DNA from 3 places in the Kitasatospora sp. NPDC096140 genome. Region 2 is predicted to be linked to each of the others. Evidence: riboswitches for the same ligand, from Rfam matches in the RefSeq annotation. Region 2 holds a riboswitch; each other region holds the start of a gene.
What was found. A riboswitch is a leader RNA that binds a small molecule or an ion and turns the genes downstream of it on or off. The one in region 2 is predicted to bind S-adenosylmethionine.

Region 1 (9,995 bases), on a different contig from region 2:
CCCGGAACGGCCACCCCGGCCGCGAGCGGGGCGACGCCGAAGCGGCGGCGGCCCTCCTCGGCCAGGTCGGTGGCGAAGTCGAGGATGGCGGCGACGACGGCGTCCGTGCCGTGCTCCCGCCCGGTCGGTCGGCGTGCCTCGAACAGCACGGAGCCGTCCTGGGCGAGCAGCGCGGCCTTCATGCCGGTGCCGCCTACATCGAGTGCGATGACGTGCTTCACGGAGGACAGTTTCCCTTGGTGGATAGAAGAGGTCTAGTCCAGTTGTCGGATTGGTCTGGTCCATACTGGGTGAGCTTTGTCGCAGCTGCGGGGGTGTGCGGGGCTTTGGGCGGGGGCGTACGGGGGGTGTCCGGGGGTTGTCCGGGAGGTGCTCGGGGGCGCCGGTGTTGCGCATCGCGCAACGACCCGGGGCACTTCGGTAACCATTGCGGCGGGGTGGCCCAGTGGTGTGGACCAGTGCTCCGCCGGTTTGGCAGTGTGGCGCCTCCCCCCTGCCGGAATCCCTCGTTCCGGCGGCAGTTCTTCCCCTAAGGCGGTACCCGCGTTGAACAGGCGCGTCCACGTTCCCACCCGTGTGCTCGGCAGTGTGCTGGCCGGAGCGGTGGCACTCACCGGTGTCGGCGCGTGCAGCGGGCAGGGCGACGGGACCGTCACCCTCAAGCTGGTCGCCGCGGACTACGGGGAGAACCAGGAGACCGGCTCCAAGCGCTACTGGGACGCGGTCGCCAAGGACTTCGAGGCCGCCAACCCCGGGATCAAGGTCAGCGTCGAGGTCGACAGCTGGACCGAGATCGGCAAGAAGGTCGACGACATGATCGCGGCCGGGAAGTCGCCGGACCTGCTGCAGACCGGCGGCTTCGCCGACCAGGTCGCGGCGGACCGGCTGTACCCGGCGTCCGACGTGCTCACGATGGACGCCCAGGCGAACTTCCTGGACGGCTTCGCGCACGCCGGGCAGGTGCTCGGCATCCAGTACGGGATCCCGTTCGTGTCCTCGTCACGGGTGCTCTTCTACAACAAGGCGGTGTTCCGGCAGGCGGGGATCGCGCAGCCGCCCGCCACCTGGAGCGAGCTGAAGCAGGACGCGGAGAAGATCAAGGCCAAGGTGCCGGGGGTGACCTCGTACGGGCTTCCGCTGGGGCCGGAGGAGGCGCCCGCGGAGTCCATGCTGTGGACGCTGAGCGGCGGCGGGAGCATCTCCGACGACGTGGGCAACTACACCATCGACAGCGCCCAGAACCAGGCCACCTTCGGCTGGCTGAAGAGCAACCTGGTGAGCACCGGCCTGACGTACCCGGACCCGGGGAAGATGAACCGCACCCCGGTGTTCCAGGACTTCGCCGCCGGGAAGGTCGCGATGCTGAACGGGCATCCGACGCTGCTGCGGATGGCGACCACCGGGAACATCGACTTCGGGACGGCGCCGATCCCGAAGAAGGACGGCGTGGGCCGGACGGGGAGCCTCGGCGTCGCGGACTGGATGATGGCGTTCAAGGCGAACGGGCACAAGAACGAGATCAAGAAGTTCCTGTCGTTCGTCTACAACCGGGACAACCAGCTGAAGTTCGACGAGCAGTACAACCTGCTGCCGGTCACCCAGGACGCGTTCAACCAGATGACGACGGACCCGAAGCACGCCGACCTCAAGCAGTTCGCGGTCGGGCTGACCAACGCGAGCTTCTACCCGTTCGGGGACCCGGCCTGGGGCGAGGTCAGCAACCGGATCAAGGCGGGGATCGGGCAGGCCGTGACGGGGGACCCGAAGCAGGTGCTCGGGGGGCTGCAGGACGCGGCGGTCAAGGAGGCGGCGCGGGTCCGCAAGTAGGGGCCCCGTCGTCCGGCCCACGCCGTGCCGCGGAGGCCCGGTCCCGGTGGTTCGGGGCCGGGCCTCGGTGCGTCTCCGCTCAGGGGAGCGTGATCGCGTAGGCCTTGCGGAGGGTCTCGTGGACCGTCCACGTGGTGCGGTCGCCCTCGCGCAGCACCGCGCAGTCGCCGGGGCCGACCTCCAGGGTCGGGCCGCCCTCGATCTCGATGGTGGCCCGGCCGCTGAGGACCACGAACATCTCGTCGGCCTCGACGTCGGTGACCACACCGGGGGTGATCTGCCAGAGGCCGCGCAGCTGGCGGCCGTCCGCGGACTCGGAGAGGACCCTGCCGGTGACCTCGGGGGTGCCGGAGACGATCTGGGACGGGTCGAGCGGGTCGGGTTCGAGGTCGGCCGCGGGGATGTTCAGGACGAAGCTGGGCGTGGTCATGGGGTGACGTTAGCCGGGGCCGGAGAGCGGTGGGGCGAGCACTGTGTGTCGGGGTCGCGCGGGAGAATGACACTCCGTAGTGGTCGGCGGAGGTGTGCGCGGTGGGCGAGCTGAGTGAGCGGGACCGGGCGGTGCTGGCGCTGGAGGGGCGCCAGTGGCGGACGGCGGGGGCCAAGGAGCGGGCCATCCGGGAGGAGCTGGGGCTCTCCTCCACGCGGTACTACCAGCTGCTGAACGCGCTGCTGGACCGGGAGGAAGCGCTGGCGCACGCACCGGTGCTGGTCAATCGGCTGCGGCGGATCCGGGCCGCTCGACGGGCGGCCCGCTAGGGAGCCGGTGAAGGGGTGGGCTGCGGGCGGCCGGGGGGTATGGGCCTCGGTATGGGATTCGAAGAGACGTGGGTGCCGGGGACCGAGGCCGGGCGGGACGGGGTGCGCGCGATCCTGCGGGCGCCCCGGGACGCGGTGATCGGGCTGGACTTCGACGGGACGTTGGCGCCGATCGTGGCCGACCCCGGGCAGGCGAGGGCGCATCCGGGGGTGGCGGGGGCGCTGCGGGTGCTGGCCCCGGCGGTCGGGGCCGTGGTGGTGGTGACGGGGCGGCCGGCGGCGCTGGCGGTGGAGTACGGCGGGCTGGCCGGGGTGCCGGGGGTCGTGGTGCTCGGGCACTACGGGGCCGAGCGCTGGGAGGGCGGCGAGGTGACGGCGCCGGAGGTGCACCCGGGGGTGGCCGGGGCGCGGGAGGCGTTGCCGCTGGTGGCGGCACGGGTGGGGGCACCCGAGGGGGTGTGGGTGGAGGACAAGGGGCGCTCGGTGGCGGTGCACACGCGGCGTACGGCGGCGCCCGAGGAGACCTTGGAGCTGCTGCGGGCGCCGGTGGCGGAGCTGGCCGCCGAGTACGGGCTGGTGGTGGAGCCCGGACGGCTGGTGCTGGAGCTCCGGCCGCCGGGGGTGGACAAGGGTGCGGCGCTGACCGGGTTCCTGCGGGAGCGCGGCGCCCGGTCGGTGCTGTACGCGGGCGACGACCTCGGGGACGTGGCGGCGTTCGCGGCGGTGGAGGAGCTGCGCGGGGACGGGCTGGCCGGGCTGCTGGTGTGCAGCGCGGCGGTCGGGGACGCGCCGGTGAAGGAGCTGGCCGACCGCGCGGACCTGGTGGTCGCGGGGCCGGCCGGGGTGGTGGAGCTGTTGGCGGCGTTGGGGGAGGCCCTCACCGGGAGTTGAGCGGGGCCAGCGCGTTGAGCTGGTCGAGGAACCACTGCTGCGGGGGGAGTGCGGTGGCCGCCGCCGCGAGGCGCTTGGTGCGGCCGGCGCGCTCCTCCTCGGGCATGGTCAGCGCGGTGTGCAGGGCGTCGGCGGTGGCGATGACGTCGTACGGGTTGACCGTCAGGGCGTCGTCGGCCAGTTCCGCGTGGGCGCCGGCCTCCCGGGAGAGGACCAGGGCGCAGCCGCGGTCGGAGACGACCGGGACCTCCTTGGCCACCAGGTTCATGCCGTCCCGGATCGGGTTCACCAGGGCGACGTCGGCCAGGCGGTAGGCGGCGAGGGAGCGCGGGAAGTCGTCGTCGACGTGCAGGATCAGGGGCTGCCAGTCCGGGGTGGCGAACTCGGTGTCGATGGCGTCGGCGAGTTCGCGGACCTGCGCCGTGTAGTTGCGGTACTCGGCCAGGTCGGTCCGCGACGGGTAGGCGAAGGCGATGTGGACCACGCGGTCGTGCCACTCGGGGCGGGTGCGGAGCAGGTGCCGGTAGGCCAGCAGGCCGCGGACGATGTTCTTGCTCAGCTCGGTGCGGTCGACCCGGACGATCGTGCGGCGCTCGCCGACGGCCTCGCGCAGGGCGGCGAGGCGTTCGTCCACGTCGGGGCGGTGGGAGCGTTCGCGCAGGAAGTCGGCGTCGGCGCCGAGGGCGTGGACGCCGAGGGCGGTGGTGCGGCCGTCGAGGGTGACGGTGAGCGCCTCGTGGTCGACGTCGGCGCCGAGGAGGTCCGCGCAGCAGGCGGCGAAGGCGCGGGCCCAGCGTTCGGTGAGGAAGCCGGCCCGGTCGGCGCCGAGGATGCCGGTGAGGACGGCGCGGGCGACGTCGTCGGGGAGCATCCGGTAGTACTCGGGCGGGGCCCAGGGGGTGTGCGAGAAGTGGCCGATCCGCAGGTCGGGGCGGGCGGCGCGGAGCAGCGCCGGGGCCAGGGACAGGTGGTAGTCCTGGACGAGGACGGCGGCGTTCGGGGCGGCCTCGGTGGCCAGCGCCTCGGCGAAGGCCGCGTTGTAGGCCCGGTAGGCGGCCCATTCGGTGCGGAAGTCGGCGTCGAAGGCGGGGGCGGTGGGGGTCGCGTAGAGCAGGTGGTGGACGAACCAGAGGGTGGAGTTGGCGACGCCGTTGTAGGCGCGGGCGAAGGTCTCGGGGTCGATGTCCAGCATTCGGACGGCCTGCCCGCCGACGTTGTGGCCGGCCAGGTCGAGGCGGCCGTCGGGGGCTTCCGCGGCGGCTCTGCGGTCCGCGGCGCCGAGGGCCGCGCAGACCCAGACGGCGTTCGGGTCGTCGATGGCGGAGAGGCCGGAGACCAGGCCCCCGCCGCCGCGCCGCAGGGTCAGCGTGCCGTCGTCGGCGGTGCTGAACGACACCGGTCCCCGGTTGGAGGCCACCAGGACGGGGGCGGTGCCGGTCGCACTCGAACGTTCGGTCGTGAGATCGCCCATGGTTGGCATGTTGCCGGGCGCCCGGCGTGGCAAACCCGTCATCGGTGGGTGGCGTATTCGGGGACGGTGTGCATCGGGGGGCGTTCCAGGGCGGTCACCGGGTGGGTGTGGGCGAGGAAGGCACGGGTCTCCGGGTCGCGGGCGAACTGGGTGAGCTCCGGGCGGACCAGGTCGGCGGAGGCCTTGAGCCGGTGGGCGCGGTCGAGGCGTTCGAGCGCGGTGCGGTAGATGGTGGCGGCCATCCGGCCGAGGGCCTGGCCGTCCTGGTGGCGGTGGTGCCGGACGCCGACGTCCACCTGGGCCAGGGCGTCCAGGCCGACCAGCTCCAACGCGTCGACGAGCAGGCCGAGTTCGACGCCGTAGCCGGTGGGGAAGGGCAGCCGTTCGAGCAGTGAGCGGCGGGCCGCGTACTCGCCGCCGAGGGGTTGGACGAAACCGGCGAGTTCCGGCCAGTGCAGGTTGAGGAGGGGGCGGGCGACGAGTTCGGTGACCCGGCCGCCGCCGGCCGGGAGGACGGCGGCGCGGTCCCCCGCGGCGGAGCCGCTCAGTGCGACTTCGAGGGGGCGGTCGTACATGGCCTTGACCAGCTGGATGGACTCGTCGGTCAGCAGCGGCCCGACGATGCCGGAGACGAAGGCCGGGTCGAACTCGCGCAGGTCGGCGTCCACGAAGCAGACGATGTCGCCGCGGGTGACCAGCAGCGAGCGCCAGAGCACCTCGCCCTTGCCGGGGGCGGCGGGCAGCCGGGGCAGGATGGCGTCGCGGTGCTCCACCCGGGCGCCGGCCTCGGCGGCGGCCTCGGCCGTGGCGTCGGTGGAGCCGGAGTCGACCACGACGAGTTCGTCGACCAGCGGGAGGCGTTCCATCAGCTCGCGGCGGACGGTGCGGACGATGTCGCCGACGGTGGCCTCCTCGTCCAGGGCGGGGAGGACGACGCTGATCGTGCGGCCGGTGCGTTCCTTGGCCGCGAGGAGGGTGTCGACCGGCCGGTCGGCCGCGCTCCAGGAGCGGCGGCGCAGCCAGGACGCCGCCTGCGGGAGGAGCTCGGGAGTCGGTTCGGCGGGCACGGAAGTCTCCTCGGCGGGTCGGGTGGGACGGGTCATCTCGCGTGGCGGACGGTCCCGTTCAGGATTGGCGCCTTCGGATACAGTCTTCGTACAGCGGTAGGACCCATGCACGCCGGGGTCGCCGTCGAGCACCACCACAATTTCACAAGCTCATCCAGAGGGACTGAGGGAACGGCCCGTTGACGTCCCGGCAACCTTCTCGCGCGGCTGTCGACGACAGGCCCCGGCGGGACAGGTGCCAATTCCGGCCTGTGGCGCGTCCGCGCTGCGGGGAAGATGAGGAGAGAGGCCTCGCCGTCATGGCTATCGACACTGCCGCACCCGTTTCCGTGGACCTCGGCCCCGCCGCCGCCCTGTCCTGTCGGGAGTGCGGAACCCGCTTCCCGCTCGGTCCCAGCTTCGCGTGCCTGGAGTGCTTCGGCCCGCTGGAGATCGCCTACGAGTTCGGCAGCGAGGGCGCCGAGGAGCTGCGCAAGCGGATCGAGGCCGGCCCGACTTCGGTCTGGCGGTACGCGCCGCTGCTGCCGGTGCCGGCCGACGTGGCGTCCAAGCCCAACCTGAACCCGGGCTGGACCCCGCTGGTGAAGGCGGACAACCTGGGCCGCGAGCTCGGCTTCACCGCGCAGCTGCACATCAAGGACGACTCCGGGAACCCGACGCACTCGTTCAAGGACCGCGTGGTGGCCTGCGCCATCGAGGCGGCGCGGGCGTTCGGCTACACGACGCTGTCCTGCTCCTCCACCGGCAACCTGGCCGGTGCGGTGGGCGCGGCGGCCGCCCGGGCCGGCTTCCGGTCCTGCGTGTTCATCCCGCACGACCTGGAGCAGGGCAAGGTCGTCATGGCCGGGGTGTACGGCGGCGAGCTGGTCGGCATCGAGGGCAACTACGACGACGTGAACCGCTTCTGCTCGGAGCTGATCGGGGACCCGGCCGGCGAGGGCTGGGGCTTCGTCAACGTCAACCTGCGGCCGTACTACGGCGAGGGCTCCAAGACGCTGGCGTACGAGATCTGCGAGCAGCTCGGCTGGCGGCTGCCGGAGCAGATCGTGATCCCGATCGCCTCGGGCTCCCAGCTGACGAAGATCGACAAGGGGCTGCAGGAGCTGATCAAGCTCGGCCTGGTCGAGGACCGGCCGTACCGGGTCTTCGGCGCCCAGGCCGAGGGCTGCTCCCCGGTGTCGGCCGCCTTCAAGGCCGGCCGGGACGTGATCAAGCCGGTCAAGCCGGACACCATCGCCAAGTCGCTGGCGATCGGCAACCCGGCCGACGGCCCGTACGTGCTGGACATCGCCCGCCGCACGGGCGGCGCGGTGGAGGACGTCACGGACGCCGAGGTCGTGGCGGCGATCCGGCTGCTGGCGCGGACCGAGGGCATCTTCGCCGAGACCGCGGGCGGGGTGACCGTCGGCGTGCTGAAGAAGCTGGTCGAGACCGGGCAGCTGGACCCGGCCAAGGAGACCGTCGCGATCAACACCGGCGACGGCCTGAAGACCCTGGACGCCGTGTCCGACGCCGGGATGAGCGCCGTCATCCGCCCGACGCTGGACGCGTTCCGCGCCGCCGGCCTCGCGTCCGCCTGAACCACGCCGCCGGCCCCGTGCCCGCCCCGACCGCTGCCCCGCAGGGCCGCACCCCCGCAAGGAGAGTCATGAGCGCCAACGTCCGCATCCCCACCATCCTGCGCACCTACACCGGCGGCGCCGCCGAGGTGACCGCCGAGGGCGCCACCCTGGGCGAGGTCATCGCCGACCTGGAGAAGAACCACGCGGGCATCTCCGCCCGCATCCTGGACGACACCGGCAAGCTGCGCCGTTTCGTCAACGTCTACGTGAACGACGACGACGTGCGCTTCGCCGAGGGCCTGGCGACCGAGATCGAGGACGGCGCCGGCGTCTCGATCATTCCGGCGGTGGCCGGCGGCTGCTGAGCCGTCCCGCGCGCCATTCGGCCGCCCGTACGTACGGAATTCCGCTCTCCGTATGTACGGGCGGCCGGTTGCATTCCGGCGGGAATATTTCCGGGTCGAGTCGGAGTAGAGTGTCGCTCGGTTGGGAACAGGGGTTCCCTCTCGGCCGTTCGCGGCGTTCCGCCGGGCAGGGCCCGGCCGATGGGACCGGGCCGTGAAACATGTCAGGCCGATGTCAGAATTACCGCGGGGATTTGGGTAATTCGTCCGCTATGTCCCGCGTGGAATGCCGAGATTTTTCCGATTCGGCCCGTCGTGTCCCTTGCCGGCGGGGCGGAATTACCGGCGGTTGACCCTGTTGCAGAGGGCTTCGGTCCGGATACATTCAGCGGCGGTCGACGCAATCACCCGCTCACCGGAGCCCGTTGGGCGTTCCGTGCGGACGGTTGCGGCGTGCACGGCTGCGCCCAGGGGGGGTTCCCCGGGTGGGCCGTCAACCAACCCGGGCCCGCGACCTGCGGGCGCGTGAAGGGCCAGCACAGCACTAGGGGAGTTCGGAATGGCTCAGGGCACCGTCAAGTGGTTCAACGCGGAGAAGGGCTACGGCTTTATCGCGGTCGACGGTGGTGCGGACGTCTTCGTCCACTACAGCGCGATCCAGATGGACGGCTACCGCACCCTTGAGGAGGGCCAGCGGGTCGAGTTCGAGATTTCCCAGGGACAGAAGGGCCCGCAGGCGGACATGGTTCGCGCGGCGGTCTGACCCCTTCCGACTCCAGGAGCTCGGCGCGGCCCACGGCTGGTGACCGCTCGCTTCTCGACGGGCCCGTACGACACGCGTCGTACGGGCCCGTCGCCGTTCCCGGGCGGCCCCCCGGGGTGGTCCCAGCGGCGGCTCGCGGGTTGGCGATTGGGCTTGCACTCGACCACCCGGAGTGCTAATCATTGGCGTTAGCACTCACAGCGTGAGAGTGACAGCGGACCGGGTCGGTGAGGCCCCCGGGAGCGGTAGGGGAAAAGACCCCCGCACACCAGGGCCGTCCGTCGCGGGCACCCCTTGGTCCGAGCAGTCGACCGTGTCCCGGAGGACCACTTCTGATGGCCAAGATCATCGCCTTTGATGAGGAAGCTCGCCGCGGCCTTGAGCGTGGCATGAACCAGCTCGCCGACGCAGTGAAGGTCACGCTCGGCCCCAAGGGCCGCAACGTCGTGCTGGAGAAGAAGTGGGGCGCCCCCACGATCACCAACGACGGTGTCTCCATCGCCAAGGAGATCGAGCTCGAAGACCCGTACGAGAAGATCGGTGCGGAGCTCGTCAAGGAGGTCGCCAAGAAGACGGACGACGTCGCGGGTGACGGCACCACCACCGCCACCGTGCTCGCCCAGGCCCTGGTTCGCGAGGGTCTGCGCAACGTCGCCGCCGGCGCCAACCCGATGGCCCTGAAGCGCGGCATCGAGAAGGCCGTCGCGGCCGTCTCCGACCAGCTGCTGGCCCAGGCCAAGGACGTGGAGACCAAGGAGCAGATCGCCTCCACCGCCTCCATCTCCGCCGCCGACACCCAGATCGGCGAGCTGATCGCCGAGGCCATGGACAAGGTCGGCAAGGAAGGCGTCATCACCGTCGAGGAGAGCAACACCTTCGGCCTGGAGCTTGAGCTCACCGAGGGCATGCGCTTCGACAAGGGCTACATCTCCGCCTACTTCGCCACCGACCTGGAGCGCATGGAGGCGACGTTCGAGGACCCGTACATCCTCATCGCCAACTCCAAGATCGGCTCGGTCAAGGACCTGCTCCCGCTGCTGGAGAAGGTCATGCAGAGCGGCAAGCCGCTCGTCATCATCGCCGAGGACGTCGAGGGCGAGGCCCTGTCGACCCTGGTCGTGAACAAGATCCGCGGCACCTTCAAGTCCGTCGCCGTCAAGGCCCCGGGCTTCGGCGACCGCCGCAAGGCCATGCTCGGCGACATCGCCATCCTCACCGGTGGCACCGTGATCTCCGAGGAGGTCGGCCTCAAGCTGGAGAACGCCGGCATCGACCTGCTGGGCACCGCCCGCAAGGTGGTCATCACCAAGG
Region 2 (9,995 bases):
CGACCTCGCCGGCGGAGCCGTGCGACTCCGGGAGGTTCTCTGACATGTCGTGGCTCATGACTTCTTGGCCTTGGTGGTGTGGGCGGCGACCCAGATCGCGACCGCGATGAGCGTGCCAAGACCGAAGATCCAGCCGAACAGGCCCTCGGTCACCGGACCGAGGCTGCCGAGCGTGAGACCCCCGGGGTTGGGCTCGTCGCTGGTGGTGTGGCGGACGAAGGCCACGATCTGCTTCTTCTGCTCCTCGGGCATGGTGGTGTCCGGGAACGACGGCATGTTCTGCGGGCCGGTCTGCATGGCCTCGTAGATGTGCTTGGGATCCACGCCCTCCAGCGACGGGGCGTACTTGCCCTTGGTCAGGGCACCACCCTGGCCGGCGAAGTTGTGGCACTGGGCGCAGTTGGTGCGGAACAGCTCGCCACCCTTGGAGATGTCCTCCGGGTTGGTCGAGGTGTACTGCTCCTCCGTCGGGGTCACCGGGCCGGGACCGAGGGAGGCGACGAAGGCGGCGAGCTGGTCGATCTCGGCCTGGGTGTAGATGGCCTTCTTGCGCGGCACCTGGGCGCCGGGCTGCTGGGCCGGCATGCGGCCGGTGCCGACCTGGAAGTCGACGGCGGCGGAACCGACGCCGACCAGGCTCGGACCGTCACTGCTGCCCTGGCCGTTCAGGCCGTGGCAGGAGGAGCAACCGACGGCGAAGAGCTTCTTGCCCTCATCGATCGCGAGCGACTGCGCGGCGACGTCGGCCTGCGCCTTGTCGGCGGGAGCGAACGCGGCGTACAGCCCCCCGGTTGCCGCCAGGGCGAGAAGTAGGACGACCAGCGCCGCCAATGGGTGGCGCCGTCGTGCGGAGAGCTTTTTCACGGAATAACCCCGGTGTCAGGATCTGGTCGACTGGTGGGTGCACCCGGCGGCCGGTCTGGCCGGCACGAGGCTGCCTGTCTAGGGCTGCGCGCGCGGTCGGTCGGTGGGAGCGTCGGCACCGGCAGAAGCGGCCCGTCGCCGGTGAGGGCGGGGGCCGCAGCCGGTGGCCAGCGACCTGATCAGCTGGTTACTTGATCAGGTAGATGGTCGCGAACAGGCCGATCCACACGACGTCGACGAAGTGCCAGTAGTACGACACGACGATCGCGGCGGTGGCCTGCTCGTGCGTGAAGCGCTTGGCTGCGTACGTCCGTCCCAGGACCAGCAGGAAGGCGATCAGACCACCCGTCACGTGCAGGCCGTGGAAGCCGGTGGTCAGGTAGAACACCGTGCCGTACGGGTCGGAGGACAGCGACAGACCATCCTTCTTGACCAGCTCGGTGTACTCGTAGACCTGGCCGCCGATGAAGACCGCGCCCATGACGAACGTGATGATGAACCACATGCGGAGCTTCTTCACGTCACCGCGCTCGGCGGCGAACACGCCGAGCTGGCAGGTGAGCGAGGAGAGCACCAGGACCGTGGTGTTGACCGAGGAGAACGCCACGTTGAGGGCGTGGGCCTTCTCGGTCCAGAACTCGGCTCCCTTGACGGAGCGGAGCGTGAAGTACATCGCGAAGAGGGCCGCGAAGAACATCAACTCGGAACTGAGCCAGACGATCGTTCCGACGCTGACCATGTTCGGCCGGTTGACCGATCCGTGCGCGTGCCCGGTTTCTACTGCTGTTGCTGTCGCCACGACGGACATTATGTCGGTCCCTTATTCCGTCTTCACGCCGGGGGGTGTCCCTCGGAGTGTCCGGTGCGTGCGGTATGCCCGCTTGGGGGCCGACGGGGTGGGTGTACGGGGGCTGAGCAGCGGCGTGTCCCTTTTCTGACGGTTCCTCGGGGCACTCTACGACCCCGTTGCCCGGCGCGTCGATGCACGGTCGGAGCAGCGGCCGGAGGTAGGGGAGCGGGCCGGGGGTCGGCCGTACGGGTGGACCGGGCGGGTCCGGGTGACGGGCAGTCCTCCAGGAGGGTGAGACCGGGGCGCGGCGGCTTGAGGAGGAACGTGCGCGAGGGGCACTCGGCGGAGGGTGATCGGGAGTAGCATCCGGATCAGGCGAACGTGGTCCGGATCACACTTGAGGGAGCAGGGTCCATGGCGTACACGACCGATGAGACGCTCACCGTCCTCGTCTACAGCGACGACCGCAACACCCGCGAGCAGGTGCTGACGGCACTCGGCCGTCGGCCCGCCGAGGATCTTCCGGAGCTGTCCTACCTGGAGTGCGCGACCACCCCGGCGGTGCTCAAGGCGCTGGAGAAGGGCGGCGTGGACCTCTGCGTGCTGGACGGCGAGGCGGTCCCGGCCGGCGGGCTGGGGCTCGGGCGCCAGCTGAAGGACGAGATCTACGGCTGCCCGCCGGTGCTGGTGCTGATCGGCCGGCCGCAGGACTCCTGGCTCGCCGCCTGGAGCCGGGCCGACGCCGCGATCTCCCACCCGGTGGACCCGGTGGCGCTGGCCGAGGCGGTCGCCACGCTGCTGCGGGCCCGGCTGGCCAAGCGGGCGCCGGCCGCCCGCTGAGCGGCGGTGTCTCAGTACTAGAGAAGACGGGGCCCTGGGGGCCCTGCCGCTCGATAGGCTGGCTCCATCCGTACGGACGCCCCCCGGAGCGGGGGGACAGACGACAGCTGGAGTCAGCCATGGTGAACGTGAACCCTGCGAACGGCGGTAGCGACCCCGCGCAGGTGGTCCGCTCCTGGCCGGATCTCCTGACGGCCCTGTTGAAGGGGGAGGACCTCGACCGCTCGTCCACCGCGTGGGCGATGGACCGGATCATGAGCGGCGAGGCCTCCCCCGCCCAGGTGGCCGGCTTCATGATCGCGCTGCGGTCCAAGGGCGAGACGGTCGACGAGGTCACCGGTCTGGTCGACGCGATGTACGCGCACGCCGAGCCGCTGGACATCGCCGGCCCGGCGGTGGACATCGTCGGCACCGGCGGCGACCGGGCGAAGACCGTCAACATCTCCACGATGTCGGCGATCGTCGCGGCGGCGGCCGGTGCCAAGGTGGTCAAGCACGGCAACCGGGCCGCCTCCTCCTCCACCGGGTCCTCGGACGTGCTGGAGAAGCTCGGGGTGGCGCTGGACCTCTCCGCCCGGCGGGTCGCCGAGGTGGCCGAGGAGGTCGGCCTCACCTTCTGCTTCGCGGCGAAGTTCCACCCCTCGATGCGGCACGCCGCCACCGCGCGGCGCGACCTCGGGGTGCCGACCGCCTTCAACATCCTCGGCCCGCTGACCAACCCGGCCAAGGTCACCTCCCACGCCATCGGCTGCTTCGACACCCGGCTGTCCGGGCTGATCGCCGGGGTGCTCGCCCGGCGCGGCTCGACGGCGCTGGTCTTCCGCGGCGACGACGGGCTGGACGAACTGACCATCACCACCACCTCACGGGTGTGGGTGGTGCGCGACGGGGTGGTCACCGAGACCTCCTTCGACCCGCGGGAGGTCGGCATCGAGCTGGTCGGCATCGAGTCGCTGCGCGGCGGGGACCCGGCGTACAACGCGGAGGTCGCGCGCCGTCTGCTGGCGGGCGAGCGCGGGCCGGTGCGGGACGCCGTCCTGCTGAACACGGCGGCGGCGCTGGTCGCGCTCGACCTGGGCGACGCGCCGCTGGCCGAGCAGCTCGCGGCGGGCATGGCGCGGGCGGCGGAGGCCATCGACTCCGGCGTCGCACAGGAGCTGCTGCGGCGCTGGTCGGAGGCCACCAGCCGTAGCTGAAGCGGTGGTTGGGAGCCCGTGCCGGAAACGCCGGCGCGGGCTCCCCGGCTGTCCGGATGGTGGATGCCCGTTTGACCGCCCGCCGGACGCGACCCTAGAGTCGGCGCCAGGTCATGAGTGACAGCGTCAAGCCCCAGCTTGCTGTCCGGCAACCCTCCGTCCGTGGCGGGGTGCCCTGGGTGAGGACCGGGTCGCCACGGCAAACCGTCCGTGCGACAAGCGCGGACACCCGACGAGTGGCACTCCCGGGGTCCCAGGCCCCTGAAGGAGTGCATCCTCATGTCCTCTCTCGCCACCGAGACCACCGCCCCGCTCGCCGTGCTCGGCTCCGACGTCCAGGTCCCGCTCGCCAGCGGTGAGAAGGTCGGCTACGCGGCGCTCGACTACGCGGCCAGCGCGCCGGCACTGCAGCGGGTCTGGGACGACGTCGCGGCCTACGCGCCGTACTACGGCAGCGTGCACCGCGGCGCCGGGTACCTCTCGCAGCTGTCCACCGACCTCTTCGAGCAGAGCCGCCGCACCGTCGCCGAGTTCCTCGACCTGCGCGAGGGCGACCAGGTCGTCTTCACCCGGGCCACCACCGACTCGCTCAACCTGCTGGCCGCCGCCGTGCCGGCCGGCACCCGGGTGTTCGCCTTCGAGACCGAGCACCACGCCTCGCTGCTGCCCTGGGCGCACGCCGGACTGGACGTGACCTACCTGCGCGCGCCGCGCTCCCGGGCCGAGGCGGTGGCCGCCCTGGACGCCGCGCTCGCCGAGGCGCCCGAGGGCCCCAAGCTGCTCTGCGTCACCGGCGCCTCCAACGTGACCGGCGAGCTGTGGCCGGTCGCCGAGCTGACCGGGACGGCGCACCGGCACGGCGCCCGGGTGGTGCTGGACGCGGCCCAGCTGGCCCCGCACCACCGGGTCTCGGTGCGCGAGCTGGACGTCGACTGGATCGCCTTCTCCGGCCACAAGATCTACGCGCCGTTCGGCGCCGGGGTGCTGGCCGGCCGGGCGGACTGGCTGGACGCGGCCGAGCCGTACCTGGCCGGCGGCGGGGCGACCCGCACGGTGGCCCGGGAGACGGACGGCTCGGTGGCCGTGCAGTGGCAGACCGGCCCGGCCCGGCACGAGGCCGGCTCGCCGAACGTCATCGGCGCCTACGCGATCGCCTCGGCCTGCCGCGCCCTGGGCGAGGCCGGCTTCGACGCCCTGGAGGTCCGTGAGCGGCAGCTGGTCGACCGGCTGACCGCCGGGCTGGCGGAGGTCCCGCAGGTCAAGGTGCTGAACCTGTTCGGCGCCGGCTCGGCCCGGGTGGGCGTGCTGTCCTTCGTCGTCCGGGGCTGGAACAGCTCGCACTTCTCGGCCGCACTGTCCGCCGAGTACGGCATCGGGGTGCGCGACGGCCTCTTCTGCGCCCACCCGCTGGTGCGCACCCTGCTGGACGACGAGGCCACCGCCGTCGAGTCCAGCTGCGGCGCTCCGGACCCCTCGCTGCCGGGCGAGCGCAGCCTGAACGCCATCCGGGTCAGCTTCGGCGCCGGGACCCCGGACGAGCACATCGACCGCTTCCTCACCGCCGTCCGCGAGCTGGTCACGGACGGCGCGGCGTGGAACTACCGCAACGAGGGCGGGCGTTGCGTCGCGGACACCCGCCGGGAGGGCTGAGCCCGCGCGCGTCGGGAGGGCTGAGCCCGGGGGCCCCGCTACTCGTCCAGGCCGAGGGCGAAGGCCGCCTCCAGGTCGTGCTGGGAGTAGGTGCGGAAGGCGATCTGGGTCTCGGTGTGGGCCACGCCGGGGACCTTGTTGAGCCGGCCCGGGATGACCTCGGCCAGGTCGTCGTGGCGGCGCACCCGGACCATCGCCACCAGGTCGTATCCACCGGTCACCGAGTACACCTCGCTGACGCCCTCGATGGAAGCGATGGCCTCGGCGATCTCCGGGATGCGGTCGACACTGGTCTTGATCAGGACGATGGCGGTGATCACTGTTCGCGCTCCTTTGTGGGGTGCCGCCAGCGTATCGGGCGTCAGCCGGGCCGTCTCGGGGGGTGGCGGACCACCGTGCAGGTGTAGAGGAAGCCGGCCGAGAAACCGATCACGTGGACCAGGTAGGCCACCCCCGGGCCCGCCGAGTGCACCGACCACCACTGCAGCGCGAACCAGAGGCCGAGCACCAGCCAGGCCGGGAAGCGCAGCGGCAGGAAGAACAGCAGCGGGACGAGGGTGGTCACCCGGGCGCGCGGGTGGAAGCGCAGGTAGGCGCCCAGGACGGCGGAGATCGCGCCGGAGGCTCCGATGAGCACCCGCGTGCAGTCCGGCGAGTGCGCCTCCGCGAGCGCGAAGCCGTACGTGGCCAGGCTGCCGGCGGCCAGGTAGAAGACGGCGTACCGGGCCCGGCCCAGCCGCCGCTCGACGGTGGGGCCGAAGACGTGCAGGAAGAGCAGGTTGCCCAGCAGGTGCAGCCAGCCGGCGTGCACGAAGAGGCCGGTGAGGGCGGACAGGGCCGGGTGCTTGCCCGGGGTCGGGGCGGCCGGGCAGCCGGGGACCGGGTCGGGGGCCTCGGTCAGCTGTTCGGCGGTGAGCGGCCGCCCGGTCAGCAGTTCGGCCGGAACGGCGCCCCAGCGCTGCTCGTACCGCTGCTCCGCGCAGACCCGGGCCGGGCCGGTGCCGTACAGCGGATTGAGCCCGGCGGCCGGGCCGAGGAGGAAGACCAGGGTGTTGACCGCGATCAGCGCGTAGGTGACCGCCGGGGCGGCCACCTCCGGCCGGCCGCCCCGCGCGGCGGTGTGGTCGGGGGCCGCGAGCGCCATGCGGCCAAGCATCCCTCCGGGCGCCGCAGGTGACACGGCGGTTTACGGCAGGTGGACTAGCCCCGCTATTCCGCTGACCGGTGGTCGCGATGGTTGCCCCAGGCAATAGGCTTGGGGCGGGCATTCCCGCCTCCCGCCGCCGACGCCGGGGCTCCGGGGGGAGCGCCTAGCCCACGCAGGGACCACCCGAGAGGACCCCCGATGACCGTCCCCGCCCTGACTGCCGAGACGCGCTGGCGCTGCACCCTGTGCGGAAACCTCACCCGGTTCGACGTGACCCGCACGGCGCGGGTGACCGAGTTCCTGCACTTCGACCTGGCCGGCGACTCCAAGGTCGAGGAGACCGAGGTGCTGAGCGAGACCGTCGAGTCGGTGCGCTGCCGCTGGTGCAACGCCGTCGACCAGGTCGAGCTGGTGGCCCGTCCGGGTGCCGAGGGCGCGGAGGCCCCGGCCGAGCAGGGCTGATGCCCGCGGGTGCGGCGGGCGGCGCGCGGCGCGCCCGTCCGCCACACCGGACAATACGGAACAAGACGCACGGGGCGTGACGACGGGGGGTCGCGGCCGTACCCCGCCGGAGAACAGGATCGGAGCCGAGGACGTGGTGGACGCAGCGAAGGAGCCCGGCGAAGCGCAGGGGCTTCGGCCCGCTGCGCAGGCGCAGGTGCCGGACGCCGGGACGGGACCGGCGGAGGGCGCTGCGTCCGGAGCCGTCGACGCGGCGGCCGGCGGACCCGATGCCGTCGGGGCGCAGACCGCTCCGTCCGACCCGGCAGACCCGGCAGACCCGGCCGAGTCCTCCGACGCCTCCGGGGCCGCGTCGGAGCGCGGCGCCGAGAAGCTGGACCGGCCGCTGCCCGAGGGAGTGCGCCGACGGGTGGTCGGGCTGGCCTCGGACGCGCTGGGCGGACTGCCGCCGGGCGAACTCCCGCAGAGCCTGCGTCAGTACGTGAAGTTCACCCCCGCGCGGCGCGCCAAGTACGCGGCCACCGCGCTGGCGGCCGCGCTGGAGGCGGAGCCGGCCTTCCGGGTGCGGATAGCGGAGCGGCTGCGGCTGGGACAGCCGGACCTGGTGAGGGCGCTGGAGTCGGGCAGCGTCCCCGGCGCCGCCGATCCGATGGACGTCGCGGCCGCCGCCTACCTGGTGCGCTCGGCGGGCTGGAGCCGGCTGGTCGCCGAGGCCGGCGAGGAGGCCGAGCGGGCCGGCGCCGAGGACGCGGCCGCGGAGGCGACCCGGCTGGTGGAGAAGCTGCAGGCCGAGCTGGCCGAGGTGCGGGCCACCGCGCGGGCGGACCTGGACCGGCAGCGCGTGGAGTTCGAGGGCGTCCGGCGGGAGGCCGAGTCGCTGCGCAAGAAGGTGCGGTCGCTGGAGAGCGACACCCGCCGGGCGCAGGCCGAGACGCGTCGGGTGGCCGGGGAACTGGAGGCGGTGAGGGCCCAGGGCGCTGCCGAGCGCAGCGCGGCCGAGACCGAGGCGCGGCGGCTCAAGCACCGGCTCTCGGAGCTGGAGAACGCCGCCGAGCAGGGCCGCCGGTCGGCCCGCGAGGGGCGCAGCGTCGAGGACATGCGGCTGCGGCTGCTGCTGGACACCGTGCTGCAGTCGGCCCAGGGTCTGCAGCGGGAGCTGGCGCTGCCGGTCGCCCAGATCCGCCCGGCGGACCTGGTGGAGGCGGTGGTGCCGGGCGCGGCCTCGCCGCACGACGTGGCGCGGCGCGGGCTGGCCGAGGACGACCCGGCGCTGCTGGACCAGCTGCTGGCGATCCCGCAGGTGCACCTGGTGGTGGACGGCTACAACGTGACCAAGACCGGTTATCCGACGCTGCCGCTGGAGCAGCAGCGGATCCGGCTGCTGGGCGGGCTGGCGATGCTGGCCCAGCGCACCCAGGCGGAGGTCACCTGTGTGTTCGACGGCCAGGACCTGGACGTTCCGGTGATCATGGCGCCGCCGCGCGGGGTCCGGGTGCGGTTCAGCCGGACCGGGGAGACCGCGGACGAGCTGATCCGCCGTCTGGTGCGGGCCGAGCCGCAGGGCCGTCCGGTGGTCGTGGTTTCCGCCGACCGGGAGGTTGCGGAGGGCGTGCGGAAGGCGGGCGCGCGCCCGGTGGCGTCGGTGCTGCTGCTGAACCGGCTGGCGCGGCCCTGAGCGTCGGCCCGCTAGGATGACACCTGGTCAGCGCCGCGTCCACGACCGTGTGCGGGTGCGGTGAAGCCGGTGTGGTGAACGGGGTTCACGCCTTCGGGGGAGTGGCAAAGCGGATAGATCCGCACTAGGGTCTGGCGTCAAACCTATTTTCCGGTTCCTCATCCGATCGGGTGAGTCCGTTGGAAGAAGGAGCCGGTCCCTTGGCCTCCCACCGCCGTCCCAAGCAGCCGAGCCGCGCGCGGATCTCCGTGCTCACCGCTGCCGCTGCGACCGCGGTCGCCCTCTCCGCCCAGGTGGCCGCGCACGCCGCGCCGCAGCCGAACAAAACGGACGTCAAGGCGCAGATCGACCAGCTCCAGGAGGAGCAGGAGCAGGCGGCCGAGAAGTACAACGGCGCCAAGGAGCGGGCCGACCAGCTGCGCAAGCAGGCCGACCAGCTGCAGGACCAGGTGGCCCGCGGCCAGGAGCAGATGACCCAGCTGCAGGGCGGCCTGGCCGAGGTGGCCGGCGACCAGTACCGCAGCGGCGGCATCGACCCGTCCGTCCAGCTGATGCTCTCCTCCGACCCGTCGGGCTACCTGGAGAAGGCCTCGACGGTCCAGCAGGCCAGCGCCACCCAGGCCGAGGCGCTCAAGTCGCTGCTGGACGAGCAGCGCCGGCTGGACCAGGAGAAGACCGAGGCGGCCGCCGTGCTGGCCTCGCTGGACAGCACCACCAAGGACCTGAACCAGGCCAAGGCGGACGTCAACACCAAGCTGCAGGCCGCCCAGGACCTGCTGAACTCGCTCAGCGCCGCCGAGCGCACCGCGCTGAAGGCCCAGCAGGCGCAGGACGACCGGGCCTCGCGCGGCAGCGACCGGGTCGACCTGAGCAACCTGCCGCCGGCCAGCGGGTACGCCGCGGTGGCCGTCGCCAAGGCGATGAGCAAGCAGGGCTCGCCGTACGTGTGGGGCGCCACCGGTCCGAGCACCTTCGACTGCTCCGGCCTGATGCTCTGGGCGTACGGCCAGGCCGGCGTCTCGCTGCCGCGCACCTCGCAGGAGCAGGGCCACTACGGCACCGCGGTGCCCGGACTGGCCGCGGCCCAGCCCGGCGACCTGGTCATCTACGGCGGCGACATGCACCACGTCGGGATGTACATCGGCAACGGCATGGTGGTCCACGCGCCGCACACCGGTGACGTGGTGAAGGTGATGAAGGCCGACGCGATGCCGATCAACACCATCCGCCGGGTCTGACGGCCCGACACCCTCCGGGGGCCCTTCCGGGCCCCTGTGATCCGCGCCACCTCCGACGGGGTGGCGTTCGGGTTTTCGACCGTTTCGCGAGCGGCGGGTGAGACCTGATCAGCCTTGCGTACGGTCGTGATCA
Region 3 (9,995 bases), on a different contig from region 2:
CGACGAGGCCGTGGCGCAGATCCACCGGGTGCTGGAACTCGGCCGGGCCCAGGGCAACCAGGCCCACGCGGAGTTCGACTTCGCCGACTTCATCGGCCAGGTGATGTACGACCAGGGGCTGGTGGCCGAGGCGCGCCGGCACTGGGAGCGGGCCCTGGAACTCGCCGCCGAGCAGGGGCGGATGACCCGTCAGGTGGAGCTGGTGCAGGCCCGGCTGGCCCGCTGCTCCCCCGCGGAGTAGTCGTCAGCCGCTCCACGAAGTGGTTGTGCTGGTCGTGGTGGTCGTGCTGGTCGTCCGGGTGGCGCCTCCCGCCCCGGCGGTCCGGCCTGCCGGGGCGGCCGGCCGCAGGAAGTCGGGCTCGGAGCCCGCGGTGGTCGTCCGCACGCCCGGGGCGGTGGTGCCGCTCGCCGGACCGGTCGAGGTTCGCAGCGCGGCCGGGCCGGCCGGGGCCGCCGGGGCACGGTGTGCGCTGGTGGTGCGGCGGGCGGCGGGGGCCGCGGTCACCGCCGGGGACTCGTCACCGCCCGGGGTGACCCGCTCGATCCGCAGCACCAGGTTGCGGTCCTGGCGGTCGCCCGCCGCATCGCGGTTGCGGCTGTGCACGGCCTGCGTCAGCACACCCCGGATCTCCTGCCAACGACCCTGCACCGCACGGATGTTGGGACACCACTCGCCCGCGTGGCAGTGCTCCAGGTCGAGCTGCCAGCGCTCCGCCTCGACGAGGTGGACGGCGCCGACCTCGCCGGGGACCTCCACCGGCACGGCACCCGGGACGGTCACCACCACCCGCTGCGGGAACCGCCCCTCCACCGCCGTCACCGTGATCCGGCTCGCCCCCTGGTACCAAGCCATCGCTGTCCTCTCCTCGTCCGTCCTCGCGTCGACCGCCGCCGCCGATCACCGGCTCCCGGCTCCCGGCCGCTCCCGGCCGGCCTCAACCGGTTGCACGGACGGCACCCCCTCCAGGGTTCGATCCGCCCCGATCCGATCTGAACCCCTCGGCGCACGGCTTCCGTTCAACGGGGCGAATCGAAGGGCCGACCCGGCCCGCGCGGTACAGCTCGACCAGGGTGTCCTGGTCCACGGTTGCACGGCCCCGGGTGGGGTGATCGGCGCGCTGCTGGGCGCCCACGGGTGAGTCGACGGCTTCCTCGGCCACGGCTCCGTCCTTCGCTCCGGTACAACGGCATCGGCGGGCAGCCGCGGGGACGGTGTGTGATGAGCCCCGGTGCGAAGGTGTCCGGGTGGCGGTTGCCCGACGGCCCGGGAGCCCGGGTGCCCGGGACCGGGCGCTCAGGACCGGACGCTCAGGACCGGGCCGCGAGTGCGGCGGTCAGCTGCTGGACGCCGTCCTCGCCGAAGCGCCGCACCAGGACCGCGATCCAGCCGGCCAGTTCGACCCGCTCCCGCTCGGACCACGCCGCGGCCGAGGGATGCTCGTCGACCACCAGGGCGCGGGCCAGCATCAGGTGCTCGGCTCCGGGGGCCGGCCAGGCCCGGCCCTGCCGTCCGTGCAGGGCCATCCGCCGGGCCACGGCGATGACCTCCCGGGCGGCGGCCGGGGGGACGCACCACCCGGTCGGGACGGCCCCGGTCGGGACGGCCCCGGCGGGCCGCTCGGCGGCGGCGGCCGGGGCGGGCGCCGGTTCGGCGGCCTCACCGGCCAGCCAGGCGGCGATCAGCCGACGCGCCGTCGCCTCGTCGTCCGGCCCGCTCCCGCCGCGCCCGGTGCCGCCCTGCCCGTTACCGTCCCCACCGCCCGTCATGACCGTCAGTCTGTCACCATCACGGTCCACCGCCCTGGTCCTCATCGGAGCCCACCTCACCCATCTGCCCGGCCCTGGACGCGAGCCGCTCGCCCGCCTGTCGTGTTGTTGAACGGAAAACGTGCTCGCGATTGTTCACCTGGGCGGCACTTTGCCGGAGGAAACCTCGCCGGCGCGCGGGACGGGCCCCGCCGCGCCCCGGACCGGGCCGTCAGCCGGCGGCGCGCCCGGTCCCTCGGCGGCCGAGCCGCGCGGTCAGACCGCCGAAAGCCACCAGCAGGACCACCCCGGCGCTGCCACCCGCCACCGCGAGGGCCCGCCAGGCCTTCGAGCGGTCCGGCCCCGGGTCCACCCGCACCGGGTCACCCGGGTCGGCCGCCCGGGCCGCGCCGGGCCAGGAGCCGGTGCCGGCGGCGACCGGGTCGACCACCCCGAAGCCCACCGCGGCGTCCGGCAGCCGGGTGCCGGGGTGGTAGGCGGTCGTCTCCAGCCGCCGGGTCAGCTGTTCCGCGGTCAGCTCGGGCCGCAGCGCGAGCACCAGGGCGGCCGCGGCCGCCACGTAGGCGGTGGCGCAGCCCGGTCCGGAGGCGGTGAACAGGCCGCCACCGGGCCCGGTACCCGTCACGAGCTCGCCGGGCGCGGCCAGGTCGACCCGGCCGCCCAGGCCGCCGCCGGACGGGCCGTTCGGCCCGGTCGAGGCCACCGCGAGCACGCCCGGGTAAGAGGCCGGGAACACCGGCGAACTGCTGCTGCGACCGTCCGGGGCCGCCGGGGCGACGACCAGCGCGCCGTGCGCCGCCGCGTACGCGACGGCGTCGCCGAGCGCGTCGCTCGGCCCGGGGACGGGCACCTCGACCGCGATCACCCGGGCGCCCTTGTCGACGGCGGCGCGGATCCCGCCGCCCAGCAGGTCCGGGGTGGTGGCCCCGGCGTCGTCGGTGACCACGATCGCCGGGACGCGGGCCTCGGGGGCGAGGCCGGAGGGGCCGGCCTCGCCGGTGCGGCGGCGGGCCACCAGGGCGGCCGTGAAGGTGCCGTACCCGGCGCAGTCGCGGCCGACGTCGCCCGTGCCGTACAGCCGGGGGCCCGAGCTGCAGCCGCCCGCTGCGCGGTGTGCCCCACGTACCGGCCGACCAGGTCGGCGCGGGCGGTCTCGACCAGCTGGCCCGCGGGCAGCACGCCCAGTTCGGCCAGCAGCCACCCGTACAGCCGGGCGACGGTGGTCTTGCCTGTGCCGGGCGGCCCGGCGAAGCAGGCCCGGACGGACGAGCGGGACCGGGTCTACTTCAACCCCTCGGTGATGCAGGCCCAGACCGACGGCCTGCACGCCCTCGGCCAGTTCGTCTACTACGACGCCATCGTCGTGCACGGCCCCGGCAACGAGCCGGTCAGCTTCGGCGGCATCCGGGCCGCCGCCATGAAGAAGGCGAAGACCCCGGCCCAGGGCGGCGACGAGAAGGCCTACCTGGCCGCCTTTCTCGACGCCCGCCGGGCCGCGATGAAGACGGAGGCCGCCCACGAGGAGACCGACCGGGTGGACACCGAGCAGCTGGTGTTCCTGAAGGCGGGCAACCTCGACCTCAAGCCCCCGCTGGCCTGGAAGGTCTACGGGGAGTCGTTCAAGATCGACAGCTGACGGGCCCCGGCACGACGGAGCCGGCACGACCCGGCCGGCACGACCCGGCCGGTACGACCGAGGGGCGGCTGCCCGCACAGCCGCCCCTCTTCGCCGACTCCCGCTTCACCAGCCGGTGGTGGCCCGCCGTACGGCCGGGGCCGGGGCCTGGCCCGGGGCGGTCCGGTCGGCCGGCGTCCCCCGCCGCTCCGCCGGCCGCAGGGCGCCGAGCGCCGGGTCCGAACTGGTCCGCACCAGCGGTGCCGAGGCCGGCCCGATCGCCCCGGCCGTCTCCCGCCGCGCGGCCGGGGCCGCGGCGCCGAGCGCGTCGAGGCGCAGCACGAGGTTGCGCGGCAGGTCGGTGCCGGGCACGCCCGGCCAGTGGCAGTCCCGGGCGCGGACCTCCCGGCTGCGCACGCCGCCGGTCTCGGCCACCGGGCCGGGCACCACCTGGACGTCCGGGCGCCAACCTCCGCCCGGCCGGAGGTGTTCGAGCCTCAGCTCCCAGGTGTCCGCGTCGACCACGAGCGACTCCCCCACCCGGCCGGCCAGCACCAGGGTGCCGTACGGGGTGATCACCACCGCCCGCTGGTCGAAGTCGGCGTCCTTGCCGGTCACCGTGATCCGCCAGGATCCATCGACGAACATCTCACTCCCCTTCCGTGGACGGCCCGGCGGCACAGGCCGTCAAATGCCGTGGGGCCCCGAGGTCCGGTGTTCCCGGACCCCGGCGCCGCGATCGCCCCGATCGGTGCTCGGTCAGGCGCGGCGCTTGGCCGCGACCTTGCGGGCGGCGAACACCAGGCCCGCACCGGCGGCCAGCACGGCGCCGCCGGCCAGGGCGAGCGGGGTGTTGTCCCCGCCACCGGTCTGGGCCAGCGCCGGGGCGGTGCCGGTCGCGCTGGGCATGGCGGACGGCGTGGCCGACGGGGTGGTGGTCGGGGTGCCGGTCGGGGCCGGGGTGGTGGCCGACGGCGTGGCGCTCGGCGAGGCCGGGACCGACTTGATCGGGGTCGGGACCGGGGTCGCCGGGACGGAGGGGGTGGTGGTCGGGGTGCCGGTCGGGGCCGGGGTGGTGGCCGACGGCGTGGCGCTCGGCGAGGCCGGGACCGACTTGGTCGGGGTCGGGACCGGGGTCGCCGGAACGGAGGGGGTGGTGGTCGGGGTGCCGGTCGGCGTCGGGGTGGCGGACGGGCACAGCGGAACGTCCGCGACCTTCTTGTCCACGTGGGTGTCCGCCAGGGTGTAGCGCCAGGTGTCGCCCTTGCCCGAGTAGCTGACGGTCAGCTTGACGGTGGCGTTGGCGTCGATGCGGCCGTGGTACTCCTCGGAGCCGCCGACCAGGCTCAGGGTGTAGTCGCCGGCGGCCTTGTAGCGGTTGCCGAGGACGAGCTCGACGTGGCCGGCGTCCGCCCGGCAGCCGACCTCCAGCGAGGCGTCGCTCGGCTTCCAGGCGAAGGCGGTCCCGGTGCCCGCCAGTGCGAGGGCGGCGACCGCGCCCCCGGTGACCACGGCCGCCCGGCGTACGTGCTTCATCTGTGCTTCTCTCCTGTGGAGTTCGTGGAGCAGGGAACGCCTCGCGCGCGCCCCGGGGGGGAGATCGGGGGAGCGCGCGAGGCGGCGAGCCCGGACCGCCGCCGGCCGCCGTGGCGGCGGCGGGTGACGGCGGTGCAACGCGGCCCCCGACCCCTGCACGGATGGCGTGCCGTGTTCGGTTCACCCCGTTCCCGGTGTCGCCGGCCGCCGCCTCCTCCCGGCCCGCGCCAGAGGACCGCGCGTCCGGGCAGCGCGAGGCCGGACGGGGCGAAGCCGGGCAGCGCGAAGCCGAACGGCGCGAAGCCGGGCAGGCGCGGCCCGGTGAACCGGTCAGGTGTGGCGCAGGGCCTCGGTGAGCCGGTGGGCCGCCTCGACGACCGCCTGGGAGAGCTGGGCTCCAGGGTGCCGGGTGAGCCGCTCGATCGGGCCGGAGACCGACACCGCGGCCACCACCCGGTTGGACGGGCCGCGGACGGGCGCGGACACGGAGGCGACCCCGAGTTCACGCTCGCCGATGGACTGGGCCCAGCCGCGCCGCCGGACCCCGCTCAGCGCGGTGGCGGTGAAGCGGGCGCCCTGCAGCCCGCGGTGCAGCCGCTCGGGCTCCTCCCAGGCGAGCAGGACCTGGGCGGCCGCACCGACCTTCATCGGGAGGGTGCCCCCCACCGGTACGGTGTCGCGCAGGCCGGAGAGGCGCTCGGCGGCGGCCACGCAGATCCGGATCTCGCCCTGGCGGCGGTAGAGCTGGGCGCTCTCGCCGGTCACGTCGCGCAGGTGGGCGAGGACGGAGCCGGCTGCGGCCAGCAGTCGGTCCTCCCCGGCGGCCGCCGAGAGCTCGGTGAGCCGGGGGCCGAGGATGAACCGGCCCTGCATGTCCCTGGTGACCAGCCGGTGGTGTTCGAGTGCCACGGCGAGCCGGTGGGCGGTGGGCCGGGCCAGGCCGGTGGCGGTGACGAGTCCGGCCAGGGTGGCGGGACCTGCCTCCAGGGTGCCGAGGATCGAGGTGACCTTGTCGAGCACGCCGACGCCGCTCGTGTTGTCCATGGATGGGTACTCCGTCTCGAATCCCGTGAGCGGCGGGTGGGCTTCGCTCACGGGGGCTCCCGGACGGGGAGCCGGGGGGGTGGTCAGCGAGGACGGGCCGGAGAAGTCGGCCGATTGCCTGCGCCGGGCACGAGACGGGTACGCGGAAGGGCCGGGGCGGGAAGCGCCCGGGCGAAGGACAGCACAGAGAGCACCGTGTCTCCTCATCTTTCCCGCGCCACAGTGGCGACAGGCCGGAGTTGGCACTGCCCCCGCACGGCACGGCGCGTACTTCGGACGCCGGGTCGAACGGGGAGTTGCCGGGGCTTCGTAGGGCCGGTCCCTCCACCCCTCTGGATGATTCGCGAGGAACGATACAAGATGCCCCGGGCCGCCCGCCAAGCCTCCCCCTCCACTCGCCCTCCGCTCGCCCTCCACTCCCCTCCCCCGGACGCGATCGGGCCGGCCACGCGGTGGTGGCCGGCCCGGGGGTTCCTACGGGCCGTCGGCCCGTCGGGTGGTCAGCTCGCCTTCTTCGTGGTGCCGACGCACAGCGCCCAGATGACGAAGGCGTCGAGCGCGATCAGGACGATGGCCCAGAGCGGGTAGTAGGGCAGCCACAGGAAGTTGGCGATCATGCTCAGGCCGGCGACGGCGACACCGACGACCCGGGCCCAGGGAGCACCGCTGAACAGCGCCACGCCCGCCAGCACCAGGACGACCCCGACGATGACGTGGATCCAGCCCCAGCCTTCGGTGTTCATCGAGTAGACGTAGTGCCGGGTGACGACGATCAGGCTGTCCTTGGTGATGGCGGCGATCCCCTGGAACACCGCCATGATGCCGCCGGCGATCATCATGACCCCGGCGAAGATGGTCCACCCGGTCGCGAAGGGACGGGGTTCGGGGGCGTGGGTGCTGGGGCCGGCCCCGGCAACACTGCTGGTCATGACATTGACTCCTTCGGTGGCAACCGCCTCTCGGGGAGCGGGAGACGGGAGGGGCGGGCAGCCGGGCGGTGGGGCCCGGCTGCTCGCATGACGACCGCCTGGAAGGGAACAGAAGTCCTACGTTCACGGTAGGGCCGGACTCCCGTCCTGTCGTGCGCGGACCGCGACGAGGTCACGGACCGTGACGCCGCGTCCGTGGGGTCGGCCACGACGTCGGCCACCGGTCCGGCCACGAGGTCGGCCACGGGTTCACCCGCGGGCCGCGGCGCCGGCGGGCACGGGACGGTCGGTGTCGCCGTGCCAGGTGGGCCAGCCGAGCAGCCGGGGGCGTTCGGTGACCCACGCGCGGGTGTCGGCGCCGACCTCCGCGGTGATGAGGTCCTCCAGCCGGGCGCTGTACCGGGCGACGAGGTCGCGGTGGGCCGGATCGGCCGCGAGGTTGCGCACCTCGCCGGGGTCCTCCTCCCGGTCGTAGAGCACCACGTCGTTCTGCGCGTACAGCGCCTCGGGGCTGGTCGGGCGATTGGGCCGGAGCGGGGAGAAGTAGCGCCCGAAGCTGTACCGCCGGTCGAGGTAGCCGCGCAGGAAGCCGCGCTTGTCCCAGTCCGGGCGCAGTTCCCCCGACTGGATGCGCTGCTGGGCCTGCGGGTCGGCGAACTCGAACCAGAACCCGGCGTCCAGGGCGGTGATCGACTCGACGGCGGTGAGCACGCCCTCGCGGACCTCCCCGCCCTCCAGCACCGGTGACAAGGAGTGACCGTGCAGGTCGGGGAAGCGGGAGGCGGCGGCCGCCCGGTCCAGGCCCGCGAACTCCAGCAGGGTGGGCGCGATGTCGACCGCGGAGGCGAGCGCGTCGGTGCGGCCGCCGCCGGGCGCGTCCGGGTGGCACAGCACGAACGGGACGTGAAAGTTCTCGTCGTAGAGCAGGTTGCCCTTCTGGCGCAGGCCGTGGGAGCCGGCCATCTCGCCGTGGTCGGAGGTGAACACGACCACCGTTCGGTCGGCCTGGCCGGAGGCCTGCAGCGCGTCGAGCACGAGGTCGATGCTGCGGTCGACGTCCCGGATGGCGTTGAGGTAGAAGTTCAGGCCGTCGTACCAGTGCCGGTCGTCGGCCACCGGACCGAACACCGTGTCGAGCATGCGCGCGAACTCCGCCACCGCCGGCGCGGCGCCGGAGAGGTCGTCGTGCAGGCTGGCGGGCAGGTCGAAGTCCCAGCGGCGGCGGTAGAGCGGGACGTCGGCGGGGCCGCGCGCCAGCACGGCGTGCGCGAGGCCGAAGGGCAGCCGCACCCGGGGCTTCCCGCCGTAGTCGAAGCTCATGATGTCGTGCGGGTTGACGAAGTTGACGGCCATGAACCAGGGCTGGTCGTCCGCCACCGCCGGGGCGCGGTTGCGCAGCCACTTGACGGCCTGGCCGGCGATCACGGGGTCGATCTTGAGCCCGGCCCAGACGCCGCCGTCGATGTCGCCCCAGTCGTTGAACTCGCTGAACCCGTAGGGCTCCAGGGCGTCGGTGGTCGGTCCCGGGTTCTGCGGGGTGACGTAGGCGTTCGACAGGTGCCACTTGCCCTGGTACGTGCAGTGGTAGCCGGCCTGGCGCAGCATCGTGCCGAGGGTGCCCAGCGCCGGGTCCAGCGGGCGGATGTAGGGCATGTTGTCGTTGTCGTAGATCTCGGTCAGCGGCAGGTGCCGGCCGGTGTAGATCACGGACCGCGCGGAGCTGCACATGGCCGAGGCGGTGTAGTACCGGTCGAAGGTGGTGCCCCGCTCGGCGAGTCGTTCCCGGGCGGGGAGCGTGAAGCCCTGCGGGCGGGGGATCGCGGCCCGCTCCTCGTCGGTGACGATCAACAGGATGTTCGGACGACTGGTCATGGCCACCTGCGCTGTGTGCGGGGAACGGTCGGGGAGGTCCGCGTCGCGCGGACGGGGTCACTCGCCGGTCCGGCTCCCGGCACCGGCCTCGTCGGTACGGCTGTCGGCGCCGGCCCGTCCGGAGGCGGCGAGCAGCGCCAGGACGGCGAGCACCGCGAGCAGTACCAGCACGAGCAGCAGCACCGTCAGGACGGTCGGGTGGTTCCAGAGGGCGAACACCAGGGCGACGATCAGCACCGCCGCGAGGACGAGCCACCGGCGGTGGGCGTCGGTCCAGGTCCCGACCCGGCCGGTGTGCACGCCGTGCGCGTCGCTCCAGCCGGCGACGGAGTCGGCGACGTGGTCGGCACCGCCGCGGACGGCGCGCGGCATGCGGCCCGCACCGGAGAGGTAGGCGCCGAGCGCCACCACCACGCCCAGGACGATCGCGGTGCGCAGACTGATCCGCAGGAAGTGCAGCAGCGTGTCGAAGACCGCGGCCGCCGCGGCCGGGGACTGCACGGCGGGCGGCAGGTGGTCCAGGTAGTAGTGGCGGGCGATCACCAGGGCGATCGCCACCAGCAGGCAGGCGAAGGCCGCGCAGAGGGCCGTGGTCACCAGGGCCCGGCGGCGGCGCCGGGCCAGCACCACGCCGATCACGCCGATCAGCACGGTGATGATCGGCAGCCAGTTGCCGATCACGTCGAGGGCGTGCGCGTAACCGCGGATCTTGGCCAGCTTGTCGGACTGGAACAGCACCAGCTGCTTGTTGACGTCCGGGATCTTCTCGGCCGGGGTCAGCCCGGCGGACACCAGGTCGTCCTTCAGCTTGTCGACGGCCGTCCCGACGTTGAGGGTGACGGTGCCGTTGTCCACCTCGACCGCGCCGCGGCCGTGGCCGGTCAGGGCCTGGACCACGGCCTGGTGGGCGGCGCGGTTGGCCTGCGTCCAGACGGTCGCGAAGGCGTCGCTCTGCACGACCTTGGTGGCGGCCTTGGTGACCACCTGGTCCACCGCGTCGTCGATCTTGGGGCCGAGCGACTTGACCGCCGCGGCGGCCCGGGGCGGCAGGCCCTGCGACTGCAGCCAGTCGCCCACGTCGGAGGCGACAGCCGGGCCGTCCACCTTCACGTCCACGGCCTTCGTGATCCGGGCGACCGCGGCGTCCTGGATCGCGGGGTTGGTGGCCAGCGGGGAGACCGTCGAGACGTACCGGTCGGTGTCCAGCGCGATGTCGTGCACCCAGACGGTGA

Region 1: linked by a shared signal. The riboswitch ahead of thrC (threonine synthase) and the one ahead of ABT048_RS18925 (aminotransferase class V-fold PLP-dependent enzyme) in region 2 are both predicted to bind S-adenosylmethionine.
Region 3: linked by a shared signal. The riboswitch ahead of ABT048_RS37085 (IclR family transcriptional regulator) and the one ahead of ABT048_RS18925 (aminotransferase class V-fold PLP-dependent enzyme) in region 2 are both predicted to bind S-adenosylmethionine.

What each region holds. Positions count from the first base shown of each region.
Region 1 covers NZ_JBEOUW010000041.1:72,427-82,421, reverse strand. Annotated here, with positions in the region: gene ABT048_RS32635 (ROK family protein) at 1-221, opposite strand, end outside; gene ABT048_RS32630 (extracellular solute-binding protein) at 547-1,827, shown strand; gene ABT048_RS32625 (cupin domain-containing protein) at 1,907-2,257, opposite strand; gene ABT048_RS32620 (DUF3263 domain-containing protein) at 2,359-2,586, shown strand; gene otsB (trehalose-phosphatase) at 2,638-3,477, shown strand; gene ABT048_RS32610 (alpha,alpha-trehalose-phosphate synthase (UDP-forming)) at 3,464-4,948, opposite strand; gene ABT048_RS32605 (glucosyl-3-phosphoglycerate synthase) at 4,987-6,015, opposite strand; SAM riboswitch class I at 6,163-6,298, shown strand; gene thrC (threonine synthase) at 6,315-7,595, shown strand; gene ABT048_RS32595 (ubiquitin-like small modifier protein 1) at 7,664-7,942, shown strand; gene ABT048_RS32590 (cold-shock protein) at 8,481-8,684, shown strand; gene groL (chaperonin GroEL) at 9,020-9,995, shown strand, end outside.
Region 2 covers NZ_JBEOUW010000016.1:119,896-129,890, reverse strand. Annotated here, with positions in the region: gene qcrA (cytochrome bc1 complex Rieske iron-sulfur subunit) at 1-46, opposite strand, end outside; gene qcrC (cytochrome bc1 complex diheme cytochrome c subunit) at 55-864, opposite strand; gene ctaE (aa3-type cytochrome oxidase subunit III) at 1,052-1,672, opposite strand; gene ABT048_RS18935 (response regulator) at 2,069-2,494, shown strand; gene trpD (anthranilate phosphoribosyltransferase) at 2,614-3,690, shown strand; SAM riboswitch class IV at 3,800-3,918, shown strand; gene ABT048_RS18925 (aminotransferase class V-fold PLP-dependent enzyme) at 3,970-5,340, shown strand; gene ABT048_RS18920 (Lrp/AsnC family transcriptional regulator) at 5,379-5,660, opposite strand; gene ABT048_RS18915 (rhomboid family intramembrane serine protease) at 5,702-6,484, opposite strand; gene ABT048_RS18910 (hypothetical protein) at 6,686-6,949, shown strand; gene ABT048_RS18905 (NYN domain-containing protein) at 7,323-8,624, shown strand; gene ABT048_RS18900 (C40 family peptidase) at 8,825-9,862, shown strand.
Region 3 covers NZ_JBEOUW010000057.1:22,453-32,447, forward strand. Annotated here, with positions in the region: gene ABT048_RS37045 (hypothetical protein) at 1-241, shown strand, start outside; gene ABT048_RS37050 (hypothetical protein) at 245-853, opposite strand; gene ABT048_RS37055 (hypothetical protein) at 1,309-1,767, opposite strand; gene ABT048_RS37060 (S8 family serine peptidase) at 1,979-2,782, opposite strand; partial or broken gene ABT048_RS37065 (AAA family ATPase) at 2,872-3,018, opposite strand; partial or broken gene ABT048_RS37070 (chitosanase) at 3,017-3,403, shown strand; gene ABT048_RS37075 (hypothetical protein) at 3,509-4,030, opposite strand; gene ABT048_RS37080 (LPXTG cell wall anchor domain-containing protein) at 4,142-4,918, opposite strand; gene ABT048_RS37085 (IclR family transcriptional regulator) at 5,249-5,962, opposite strand; SAM riboswitch class I at 6,163-6,305, opposite strand; gene ABT048_RS37090 (DUF7144 family membrane protein) at 6,463-6,891, opposite strand; gene ABT048_RS37095 (sulfatase family protein) at 7,141-8,763, opposite strand; gene ABT048_RS37100 (hypothetical protein) at 8,821-9,995, opposite strand, start outside.